2 regions of the Lactobacillus panisapium genome follow, and region 2 is predicted to be linked to the other one. Evidence: predicted binding sites of a transcription regulator. Region 2 holds the regulator's gene; the other holds the start of a gene.

Region 1 (6,342 bases), 450 kb from region 2:
AAATTTTTACAAGGATTTGTTAAACGAAGTAAACTCACTTGAAGATAATAGTAGCGTTCAAACGAGGATTGTTTTTTTAGATGCCTCAGATGATACCCTTGTTGCCCGCTATAAAGAAACAAGAAGAGTTCCACCACTTGCTCGAAGTGGTAGACTTCTCGATGCAATTATTGAGGAGCGTCGAATATTAACGGGAATAAAAAATCGGGCCAACGATATTATTGACACTTCTAATTTGAAGCCCAAAGAGCTTGAGCAGAAACTTTTTGATGAGTTTAGTGGTAAGGCAAAACAACCATTTTCGATTGAAGTCCTGTCCTTTGGTTTCAAGTATGGTATGCCAATCGATGCGGATATCGTTATGGATGTTCGTTTTTTGCCCAATCCGTTTTATATTCCTGAATTGCGACCGTTTACTGGATTAGATAAGCGTGTTGCCAAATATGTAATGGAAAAAAACGAAACAAAAGTCTTTTACAAGAAGTTATTAGATTTACTGGAAACAGCTGTGCCCGGATATATTAAAGAAGGCAAGGGTAAATTAACAATTGCGATTGGTTGTACTGGTGGACAGCATCGGAGTGTCGCAATTGCCCAGCAGCTTGCTCATGATTTATCCCAAAATTATTCAGTTGATATTACGCACCGCGAAATTAGTCGCTACACTAGAAAAAGGTGAAAAAATGACCTATGAAGATTCTAAAATAATTAGAGTTACTAAAAGCAGAAGACCACAAATCGTTGTTATTGGTGGCGGTACTGGCTTACCAGTAGTTTTAAACGCCTTAAAGGATCAAAATGCGCAGATTACTGCCATCGTTACCGTATCGGATGATGGTGGCTCGTCTGGTTCGATTAGAAACTTTATTAACGTTGTTCCACCTGGTGATATTAGAAATGTCTTAGTTTCATTAAGTGATATTCCTCAGGAAGAAAAAGATATTTTTCAATATCGGTTTGATTCATCAGATTCATTTTTCTCCGGGCACGCGATTGGTAATTTAATTATCGCAGCGTTAAATGAAATGCATGGTAATATTTTTGATGCCGTGCAATCTTTATCACGTATGATGCGAGTTGATGGTCATGTTTTTCCAGCTTCAAATGAACCCTTGACACTAAATGCTGAATTTATTGATGGCACAGTTCAAGCAGGGGAAAAGGAGATAACTAATAAAGATAAACGGATTAAGCGTGTTTGGGTAACTGATACAAATTCTACTTCTGAGCCAGAAGCCGTTTCGCCCGTTTTAGAGGCCATAATGCAGGCTGATGCCGTAGTTCTGGGACCGGGAAGTTTGTTTACTTCAATTTTGCCGAACCTAATGATTCCGAATTTAGGTGAGGCTGTAAAGAAAACGCAAGCTGAAGTTATTTATATTTGTAATATTATGACTCAGCTTGGTGAAACAGATCATTTCTCTGATTGTGACCATGTATCTGTAATTAATAATCATCTTGGCGGTCATTATATTAATACAACATTGGTTAATGGGGCCAAGATTGATATGTCAAAATTTGACCCGGATGATTACGATGCTTATATTGAGCCGGTTAAAAATGATTATGCTGGCTTAAGGCAGCAAGGGTGCCGCGTCATTACCGATGATTTTATTGATCAACGAAGTGGCCTTGTTTTTCACGATGGGCAAAAAGTGGCTAAAGAAATTATTAATCGGGCGTTTGCGGCAATGTCCCGCAGAAAGAGAATGGATTAGTTAATGGCAAGCTATGCGAGCAAGGTAAAAAAGGAGTTAACGTCGCTACCAATTCATCCTGAGCATGCAAAAGCTGAGTTAGCGGCATTTTTACGAATGAACGGCGTGTTAAACTTTCATGATCACATGTTTAGCCTTGATATTACGACCGAAAATCCCGCAATTGCGCGTCGCATTTTTTCTTTAATTAAAACTGCATATAAGGTCGAACCATTATTAATAGTTTCACGAAAAATGAAGCTTAAGAAAAATAATCAATACTTGGTTCGACTGCAAAATCACGTTAAAGAAATTCTGACAAATTTGGAAATTTTAACTCCCGAGGCAGGATTAATTACCCGTATTCCCAAAAGAATTATTAATTCGCGTGAAGGTGCTATGTCTTATTTGCGAGGTGCATTTTTGGCCAGTGGCAGCGTTAATAACCCTGAAACAAGTCGTTACCACCTTGAAATCTATTCTGCTTATGAGGATCATAATAATGATCTGCTTAAGCTGATGAATCATTATTTTAAGCTTAATGCGAAAACAACTAAGCGGCGGCGGGGTTATATCGTCTACTTAAAAGAAGCTGAAAAAATTGGTGATTTTTTACATATAACTGGTGCAATTAATGCCATGCTTTCTTTTGAGGATCTCAGAATAATGCGTGATATGCGGAATTCAGTTAACCGATTGGTTAATTGTGATACGGCTAATTTGAAAAAAACGGCAACGGCTGCCGCTAAACAAGTTGAAGACATTGAGCTGATTGATAATAAAATTGGCTTAGAAAACATTCCCGAAAAATTACAGGGAATAGCCCGTCTGCGATTACAGAACCCGGAACTTTCCTTAAAAGAAGTAGCCGAAAAAGTACCAGATGGACCGATTTCGAAGTCGGGCGCTAATCATCGGTTTGCCAAACTGCATGAGATGGCTGAAACATTAAATGAATAACAAAAAGAGCTTTGAAAATTATTCAAAGCTCTTTTAATTTGGCTGTATTTAACTATTTCTTTTGATTAACCATAATTTCGTCAATCAAACCATAATCTTTTGCTTCTTCAGCAGTCAAGTAGTTGTCACGTTCAGTATCCTTTTGGATCTTTTCTAGTGGCTGACCAGTTGTCTCGTGTAAAATCTTATTGATCTTTTCACGACTCTTTAAGATCTCATTGGCTGCAATTTGAATATCAGTTTGTTGACCTTGTGCGCCACCCAAAGGTTGGTGAATCAAGACGGTTGAGTTTGGCAAAGCAAAACGCTTACCCTTAGCTCCACTGGTTAAAAGAATTGATGCCATTGATGCAGCCATTCCAATTGCAATGGTTGAAACATCTGATTTGATAAAGTTCATGGTGTCCATGATTGCCAAACCAGAAGTAATTACTCCACCTGGTGAATTAATGTATAGTGAAATGTCCTTTGTGTTGTCTTGGGCATCAAGGAATAATAATTGGGCAATAATTGAATTGGCCATATCATCATTAATCTCACCACTAAGCATAATAATTCTATCTTTTAACAAGCGTGAATATATGTCATAAGCACGCTCACCACGGGCAGTTTGTTCAATAACTGTAGGTACAAGCATATTTCTACCTCCTGAATTAAAATTCATATCTATTAGCACTCTAATAAGTACAGTGCTAATTAAATCACTTACATCAAAACCTGTCAATGAAAGTGTATTAATTTTGTATTCTAAGTTACAACATTCTTATTATATAATACGAAGAGTAAACTAAATTTTTGGAGGAATAATTTTGAAGCTTATTAAAAAAATAGCAACAATGACGACAGCATTGATAGTCTGCTTACCAGCAACGACTGGATTGTGTGCAACTCCAGTTGTAGCTGATTCCAGTACTACGCAGCAAACACCGGCACAAAACAATTCTAATAAGAATTCTGTCTCTGATACAGTTGACAATAATGAAAATAATGGTGAAAGTGCTGACGATGACGACGGCAACGGTAATAGTAATACAGATGCAAAAACACCGACTAATCCGAAGAACCCTAATGATGGGGATAATGGCGATCAAGACAAAGAAAATAAAAAGAAGCCAAAGCAGATTATTACTGGTTATGCCATGATGACTAAAGTTGCCGGTAATAAGAATTATAAAGTTTGGCAAGACGTTAAAAATGGTAAGGTTGTCAAAAAAGTCGCTGACGGCATCAATTTTCAATACAATCACATTCAATCTGACCAATTGATTGAAACAAAGAAATACCGCTACTGGCGAATTTATGTTGACGGTCGTAAGGTCGGCTATGTCAATGAAAATTATTTTGCAAGAAATGAAATTGCTGTCCCTAAAACAGTCACTTTAGTTCGTAATGATGGCTATGAATTTCCTACAAGAGATGCTATTTCCTATGCAACTAACTATATGGGAACAGTAATTGACAATGATAATGTCAAGGTGTCGCGTGATACTATACCATGTGCTACTCCAAAAACTTATAAAGTAAAATATACATATGGTAAGGCTACTGCTACTGTTAAAGTTACGGTTAGAAAGAGTACTAAAGAGGGAATTGCCGACCCAGACGTAACTAACAGTTTACCAGCTCAACCAGGTACTAATGATCACCAAGCATGGAAAACACACTATGGTTCTTCAGTAAATTATGTTAGTCCAACTGAATATTCACCGGAAACTGAAAAACACACTTTGACAAGTGGTAATTTAACGCTGAAGACTAAATTCTATCAACCAGTTTTACTCAGTGTCAAAGATCCTAGTGATGATAATATTAACCGTGTAGGTCATATCCCAGAAGGCGTTACTGTGTCAAAGGGATGGGCATACACTAGTTTATTAAGCCATACATATTTAAGATCAGGACACATTGTGGGTTATGATTTAAATAAACTAACTAGTCCTTATAACGCCCAATACTTACTCGATATGTCACAAAAGGATTTTAACAATTATGTAAAACACGTTAAAGTTAGTCCTTATATTCCAATTGGACATGGTCAAGCCATGGGTTCAAGTGACAAATATATCTATGTTTTGAACAATGACAATACTTTGAAAGAGAGCAGCGATTCTGAAGAATTATTACAAATTCGGAAGAGTGATATGCAAATTAATAAGATTTGGACCATTAAGACTTGGGTTGGTGACCAAGACAATCCACGTTACTTCCATAACGGTGTTGTGATGAATGATTATGAAATGTATACTGTTTATCACGATGTTAAGAATAATCGCTATGAATATTGGCAATTAACTCGTACTGGTGACAACTGGTATCCAAAATTAGTTGGAAAAACAGATGGTAATTTTGTTAATAACAACTCTCCTGTTCAAGGATTTACCTACGATCCTGAACATAAGAACTTCTATCTTGCCTTTAATGATTTAATCTTTAAGATCGGTCGTGACGGCACATTAAAAGATCATTATTCATTTGATACAGGTCGCGAGATTGAAGGAATTTCGGTCAATAACGGGCAATTATATGTTAATTTAGCTCAAAGAGCTGAATTGTTAGTAAGTATGAAAATCGATTGATTTGAATAAAGTAAAAAGCAAGAACAGTTAGTTCTTGCTTTTATTATTCTTTTTTTGACAATCTGGGCAAATATCAAACATCTCCAAGTGACCTGCAGATGTAATAAAACCTGTTTGTTTTTTGATTAATTATCTTATTCTTAATGTATAGATTATATAGTTTTTAGCAAAAAACTAAATACTGCATATTATTTTTTGTTAAAAAGTACTAATATAATACTGTGTATTTATTTTAATGTATTATATTAAGAAAGGAAAAGACAAATGAGCGATTATAAAGATAATGAATTTTATACTTTATTAAAAAATGCAAAGAATGTGGATGGAACTGGTATTACTACTACTCAAAGATGGTCACCAAGTATAAGAAAAAATGATTTCACATTTTCAAGAGAAATGGTTTCTAAATTAAGTAGTCAAAGAAATGATGAAATAAAGTCAAATTTTTTTTATAATTTTCAGTATCTTGAATTTTTAAAACTACAAGTATTAGAATTGGTACTAACGCCAGTGTTGAAAGCGATGATAAAAAAGTCATATATAATTACTGGTGTTTCCATAATAGAACTCTGCTTTACTGTATATTTAGAAAATCTAGGGCATGACCCTAAAGAATCTTTTTACTCTAAAATTAAGGAAGTAAAAGATGACAATGGAAAAAATTTTTTTAACTTAAGTGATAATGATTTTACTGACATTGATGAATTAAGAAATTCACGTAATAAAATTCATCTTGAAGATAAAAAAAATACCATTGATGCTATAACTCGTCATGATATGAATAAAGACTACAATTATTTTGATATCAGTGATAGTCATCAAATAGAAATGGTTAAGGCCATTTTACTTAAACTTTTTGGTACTGAGAAATCAAAGTTTACAAACAAACCAGAATTATTTAGATCTTTGCTGTCATTGGACTAGGCTTTTACATATTCTTGAAAAAATAGCTTTTTAAATAGAAAAACAGACAAAGTAGATATAAATTGATGTAAACCCTAAAATTAGGACACTTTATTAGCTGCTAAATGAGGACCAACTTCCGATATTCAATCGGAGCTAGTCCTTTTAGTTTAGTTTTAATTCTTTTCTACTCAATGTAGTTTCTG
Region 2 (6,342 bases):
ATATTTCTGCCAAAACTGGTGAAAATGTTGATGAATTATTGCAAATGATTTTACTTCAAGCTGATGTGATGGAATTAAAGGCTGATCCAAAACAAAAAGCTATCGGTACTGTTATTGAAGCTCGGTTATCTCGTGGACGTGGTCCAGTTGCCGACTTGTTAGTTCAACAAGGTACGCTTCATACTGGTGATCCAATTGTTGTTGGTAACCGGTTTGGTCGTGTTCGGGTAATGACCAATGATCGTGGTCGGCAGGTTGAAAAGGCAACACCTTCAATGCCAGTTGAAATTACTGGTTTGAATGATGTTCCTGAATCAGCCGATAAGATCGTTGTCTTTGATGACGAAAAGACTGCTCGAAGTGTTGGTGAGCAAAGAGCTCAACAAGCATTACAACAATCACGTGAAAATGTTACTCATGTTACTCTTGATAATTTGTTTGACACAATGAAGAAAGAGAATATGAAGGAAGTCGATGTTGTCTTAAAGGCAGATGTTCAAGGTTCGACAGAAGCTTTGCAACAATCTCTAGAAAAGATTGAGGTAGAGGGCGTTCGCGTTAACATTATTCACGCAGGCGTAGGTGCCGTTAATGAATCTGATGTCACATTGGCTGGTGCTTCCAATGCCTTCATCATCGGCTTTAATGTTCGACCAACGGCAACTGCTAAGTCGCAAGCTGAGGCTGATGGTGTCGATATTCGCTTATACAGTATTATTTACAAGGCGATTGATGATGTTAAGGCAGCTATGCAAGGAATGCTTGAGCCAACATACGAGGACAAGGTTGTCGGCAACTTAACAGTTCGTGAAACTTGGAAAGTTTCTAAAGTTGGAACTATTGCTGGTGCTTTTGTTGACTCGGGTTACATCACACGCGATTCTGATGTCAACTTAATTCGTGACGGTGTGGTCATTTATAACGGTAAAGTTGCTTCACTTAAGCGATTTAAGGATGATGCTAAAATTGTTAAGCAAGGTTTTGACTGTGGTTTGACAATTGAAGGCTATAATGACATTAAAATTGGTGATGAATTAGAAGCAGTTGAACAGCAAGAAGTTAAGCCTAACTAGTTTGACGGGGAGGAAAACATGAAACACAGAGTAGGTCGTGTTGAAGGAGAGATCCTCCGTGAATTAACCAAAATTCTGCGGAAAAATATTCGTGATCCACGCGTAAGCGATGTTACAATTACTGCAGTTGAATGTACTAATGATTTGTCGTATGCAACTGTTTACTACAGCATTCTTTCTGAAAATCCAAAAAAGGAAGAAGAAGCTGCTGCAGGACTTGAAAAAGCAAAGGGCATGATGCGTCATTTGCTTGGTCAAATTTTAACAGTTTATAAAGTGCCTGAATTAATTTTCAAGCGAGACAATTCAGTAAAATATGGTAGTAAAATTGATCGACTAATTGCTGAAGTTAAAAAGCAAGATGAAGATCGAAATAATTAACCAAAAAGCGCTGTTGGGCGCTTTTTTAGTGGGTAAGGTAAAATGATAAATGGAATTTTAGTGGTTGATAAAGACAAAGGCATGACCAGTGCTGACGTCGTCTACCATTTACGTAAAGCCCTTCATATTAGGAAAATCGGTCATGCTGGTACTTTGGATCCCGATGTAACTGGTGTTTTGCCAATAGCGATTGGTCAGGCTACCAAGTTAATTGAACTAATGCATACGCAAAATAAGAAATATGTGGGAACAGCTATTTTAGGCTATGCTACTGATAGCTATGATATAAGTGGCAAGGTTCTCAAGAGTCAGAAGTTGACTGATCCGATTGCAAAAGAAGAAATTGAACAGCAAATGAAAAAATTTGTTGGCCAAATTGAACAAGTACCACCAATTTATTCAGCTGTCCGGGTTAATGGTAAGCATCTATATGAATACGCTCGTGAGGGTATCGAAGTAGACCGGCCAAAAAGGCAAGTGCAAATTTTTGCCTATGATACTATGTCTGAACCGGTATTTGATTCAAAAACCGGTTTTCAAGAATTTGATTTTCAAATTGAATGCAGTAAAGGTACATATGTAAGATCCCTTGTTAATGACTTAGGCACCCGGCTCGGGGTTCCAGCCGTGATGAAAACATTACGCCGGACTGCAAGTTCTGGTTTTACCATTGATCAAGCGGTTAAACTTGATCAAATTATTGCTCATCCTGATGAAGTGACCAACTTTATTCAACCAATTGATGCCTTTTTTAAGGACTATGAAACTTGCGATTTAACTAGTGGTCAATGGCTGAAAGTAAAAAATGGCAATTCAATCCCTTTGAAAACGAATGCAAAAAAGGTTGCATTAAGGTACAATAATAGCGTTAAAGCAATCTATCAAAAGGATGATGCTGTTTATCGCCCTGATTTGATGCTGTTACAAAACGAATAGGTGAAATGAAGGTTATTTATCGTGCACATTATCCATTTAACTTACCCCATCGGCGAAAAGCTATTTCCAACTAATATTATCTTAGCGCTTGGTTTTTTTGATGGCGTCCATCTCGGACACCAGCAGTTAATTAAAATTGCCAAAAAAAAGGCAGACGACAAGCACTTGCCTTTGGTTGTAATGACCTTTGACCGTCATCCTAAAGAGGTTTACCAAAATTCACAAGTTACCTATATAGATAATTTAGGTGAAAAAGCCTATAAAATGCAAAAACTTGGTGTCGACTATTTATTGGTCATGCATTTTAATGAGCAATTTTGCCAGTTAACTGCACAAGAATTTGTTGATAACATTGTCGTCAAACTGGGTGCTGACACGGTAGTGGCTGGCTTTGATTATACTTATGGTCCTAAAGATATTGCTAATATGAAAAATTTTCCTAAATTTGCTAGAGGCAGATTTGAAATAATTGATGTTCCGAAACAATCTTATGATGGTCAAAAGATTGGCTCGACGGAAATTAAAAAGGCAATTACTGCTGGTCAGATGGACTTAGCACAAAAACTTTTGGGTGCGCCATATGTTATGTCTGGGACAGTAGGTCATGGTCTGCGTAATGGGCATAAATTGGGCTTTCCTACAGCTAATCTAGTATGGGATACTAACAAAGTGGTGCCAAAGGTTGGCGTGTATGCAACCCGAACTAAAATTAAGGGTCAATGGTATGACTCAATGACTAGTGTTGGCTATAATGTAACTATTAATGATAATAAGAAGATTTTTATTGAATCTAATTTATTTGGGTTTAATGAAGAAGCTTATGACGAGGACATGGTTATAAAGTGGTACAAGTATACACGTGGTGAGATTAAGTTTGCTAACTTGAACGAGCTAAAAATGCAGATGAAACAAGATGAAGCTGAAATAAAGGCTTATTTTGCCCAGAGAAACTAATAAATTCTTCCGGTTAATTAGAAAACTGCATTTTGTCATAAAAAAGTTTAGCACTCGACTTGACATTCTGCTAAAAACTAGTATCATAATAATTGTTAGCACCTGATAAGTATGAGTGCTAAAAGTGAGGGCGATTTTTATGTTGACCGAACGTCAAGAATTAATTTTAAAGACAATTATTAATGATTTTACGCAAACGCATGAACCGGTTGGATCTAAAACGGTCATGAATCAGTTGCCAATTAAAGTTTCTAGTGCAACTATTCGTAATGAAATGGCTGCTTTGGAAGACAAGGGATTACTTGAGAAAACACACCTTTCAAGTGGACGCGTACCGTCTACTGAAGGATATCGGTATTACTTAGATAATTTACTTGAACCTCTTCAAATCCCGTCGTCTGTTTACCAGAAAATTGTTAGTCAATTAGATCAGCCTTTTCACCAAGTCAACGAGATTGTACAGGAAGCTGCCAAAATTCTTTCTGACTTGACTAATTACACTGCTTTTGCAGAGGGACCCGAAAATAGTGATTTAACTATCACTGGCTTTCGAATCGTACCGTTATTTAATCGCCAAATTATGGCAATCTTGGTAACTAGTGATGGTAACGTCCATAGCCAAGTTTACAGCTTACCTTATAATGTTCACGGTGATGAAGTAGAAAAAGCTGTGCGGATGATTAACGATGAGCTCGTAGGAAAAGCTTTAAGTGAGATAACTCCTACCTTGCTTAATCAGACCTTGGGTAAAAAGCTAACGAGTAATCATGTAAGCGAACTAATTGATTTAGTTGAAGATGTTATTAACGATGCTGCTAGTGAGCAGATGTACGTTGATGGTCAAATCAACTTATTGAATAATAGTTCGTTTGATGATGTTTCTAGCTTGCGTTCACTATATGAATTGATTGATCACAATGATTTGATTTCTAATTTTGTTGATGACAAGACTAATTCAGATGGTGGCAAATATCCGGTACGTGTAAGTTTGGGTTCTGAATTGTCAAATGATTTGTTAAGAGATTATAGTCTGCTTACGGCAGAGTATAGCGTTGGCTCCCATGGCAAGGGCATAATTGCTTTACTTGGCCCGAATAATATGCCATATTCACAAGTTATTGGCCTTTTGGAATACTTTAGAAATGAATTGGCTAAGAAACTACTTGAATATTATGGTAGGTTTAAATAAAGGAGGTTAGCCGTGAGTAAGGAAAAATATGTTAGCGAAAAAGATTTGGCCAAAGATAAAAGTCAAACAGAAAAAGCTAAAAAAGATGAAAAAAGCAAAGTAAGTACTAAGGTTGACGAACACAAAGATCAAAAATCCGCAGAAAAAAAGCTTGCGGAAAATTTAGCCAAAGCTCAAGAAGAAAAGAAAGACTTGGAGGACAAATTCCTTCGTAGTCAAGCGGAAATGCAAAATATGCAAAATCGCTACAATAATGAGCGTGCACAATTAATCAAGTATGAATCACAATCTTTAGCAAAGGATGTTCTACCAGCAATGGATAACCTTGAACGTGCCTTGAATACTAAAGTAGATGATGAAGCTTCTAAACAACTTAAAAAGGGTGTCCAAATGACTTTGGATTCTTTGATTAAGGCGATGAAGGATCATGGTATCAGTGAAATTGAAGCTGAGGGAGCTAAATTTGATCCTAATTTACATCAAGCAGTACAAACTGTAGAAGCTGAAAATGATGAACAAAAAGATCACGTTGTTCAAGTTTTACAAAAAGGATATTCATATAAAGATCGTACACTAAGACCAGCAATGGTTGTTGTTGCACAATAATTGAAAGGAAGATTATTAATGTCAAAAGTTATCGGTATTGACCTCGGAACCACTAACTCAGCAGTAGCAGTTTTAGAGGGTAAAGAACCAAAGATTATTACTAACCCAGAAGGTAACCGTACCACTCCATCCGTTGTCGCATTTAAAGATGGTGAAATTCAAGTAGGTGAAGTTGCTAAGAGACAAGCAATCACTAACCCTAACACAATTTCATCAATTAAGCGTCATATGGGTGAGACTGATTACAAGGTAAAAATTGGCGACAAGTCTTATACTCCACAAGAAATTTCTGCCATGATTTTACAATACATCAAGAAGTTTTCTGAAGATTATTTAGGTGAAAAAGTTACGGAAGCAGTTATCACCGTACCTGCATACTTCAACGATGCACAACGTCAAGCTACTAAGGACGCTGGTAAGATTGCCGGTTTAGAAGTTAAACGGATCATCAATGAGCCTACTGCATCATCACTTGCTTACGGTCTTGATAAAGATGCCGAAGACGAGAAAGTATTAGTTTACGACCTTGGTGGTGGTACATTTGATGTTTCTGTATTGCAACTAGGTGACGGCGTCTTCCAAGTTCTTTCGACTAACGGTGATACTCACCTTGGTGGGGATGACTTTGATAATAAGATTATTGACTGGCTTATCAAGAACTTTAAAGATGAAAATGGCGTTGACCTTTCTAAAGACAAGATGGCTTTACAACGGTTAAAGGATGCTGCTGAAAAAGCTAAGAAAGATTTATCAGGTGTATCATCAACTCATATTTCTCTTCCGTTCATTTCTGCTGGTGAGTCTGGTCCTCTTCACCTTGAAGCTGACTTAACTCGTGCTAAGTTTGATGAATTGACTGCTGATTTAGTTGATCGTACCAAGATCCCATTTGATAATGCGTTGAAGGATGCCGATTTAACTGTTAGCGATATTGATAAAGTTATTTTAAACGGTGGTTCAACTCGTATACCTGCTGTTCAAGAAGCAGTTAAAAAGTGGGCTGGTAAGGAACCTGACCATTCAATCAACCCAGATGAAGCTGTAGCTTTAGGTGCTGCTATTCAAGGTGGGGTTATCTCTGGTGACGTTAAAGATGTCGTATTACTTGATGTTACACCACTTTCATTAGGGATTGAAACAATGGGTGGCGTCTTCACTAAATTAATTGAGAAGAACACCACAATTCCAACTTCAAAGAGTCAA

Evidence for each region. Region 2 encodes HrcA, which represses chaperone genes, less so after heat shock. Its sites were predicted from a motif close to TTAGCACTCNNNNNNNNNGAGTGCTAA; they were not measured.
Region 1: the regulator HrcA is predicted to act here: its motif matches at 3,327-3,353, upstream of clpP (ATP-dependent Clp endopeptidase proteolytic subunit ClpP).

What each region holds. Positions count from the first base shown of each region.
Region 1 covers NZ_CP048268.1:760,347-766,688, forward strand. Annotated here, with positions in the region: gene rapZ (RNase adapter RapZ) at 1-679, shown strand, start outside; gene GYM71_RS03775 (gluconeogenesis factor YvcK family protein) at 684-1,718, shown strand; gene whiA (DNA-binding protein WhiA) at 1,722-2,657, shown strand; gene clpP (ATP-dependent Clp endopeptidase proteolytic subunit ClpP) at 2,710-3,294, opposite strand; gene GYM71_RS03790 (GW dipeptide domain-containing protein) at 3,467-5,233, shown strand; gene GYM71_RS03795 (hypothetical protein) at 5,498-6,157, shown strand; partial or broken gene GYM71_RS10485 (IS3 family transposase) at 6,327-6,342, opposite strand, start outside.
Region 2 covers NZ_CP048268.1:1,209,438-1,215,779, reverse strand. Annotated here, with positions in the region: gene infB (translation initiation factor IF-2) at 1-1,073, shown strand, start outside; gene GYM71_RS05740 (ribosome-binding factor A) at 1,092-1,454, shown strand; gene truB (tRNA pseudouridine(55) synthase TruB) at 1,497-2,390, shown strand; gene ribF (riboflavin biosynthesis protein RibF) at 2,412-3,344, shown strand; gene hrcA (heat-inducible transcriptional repressor HrcA) at 3,484-4,533, shown strand; gene grpE (nucleotide exchange factor GrpE) at 4,546-5,139, shown strand; gene dnaK (molecular chaperone DnaK) at 5,158-6,342, shown strand, end outside.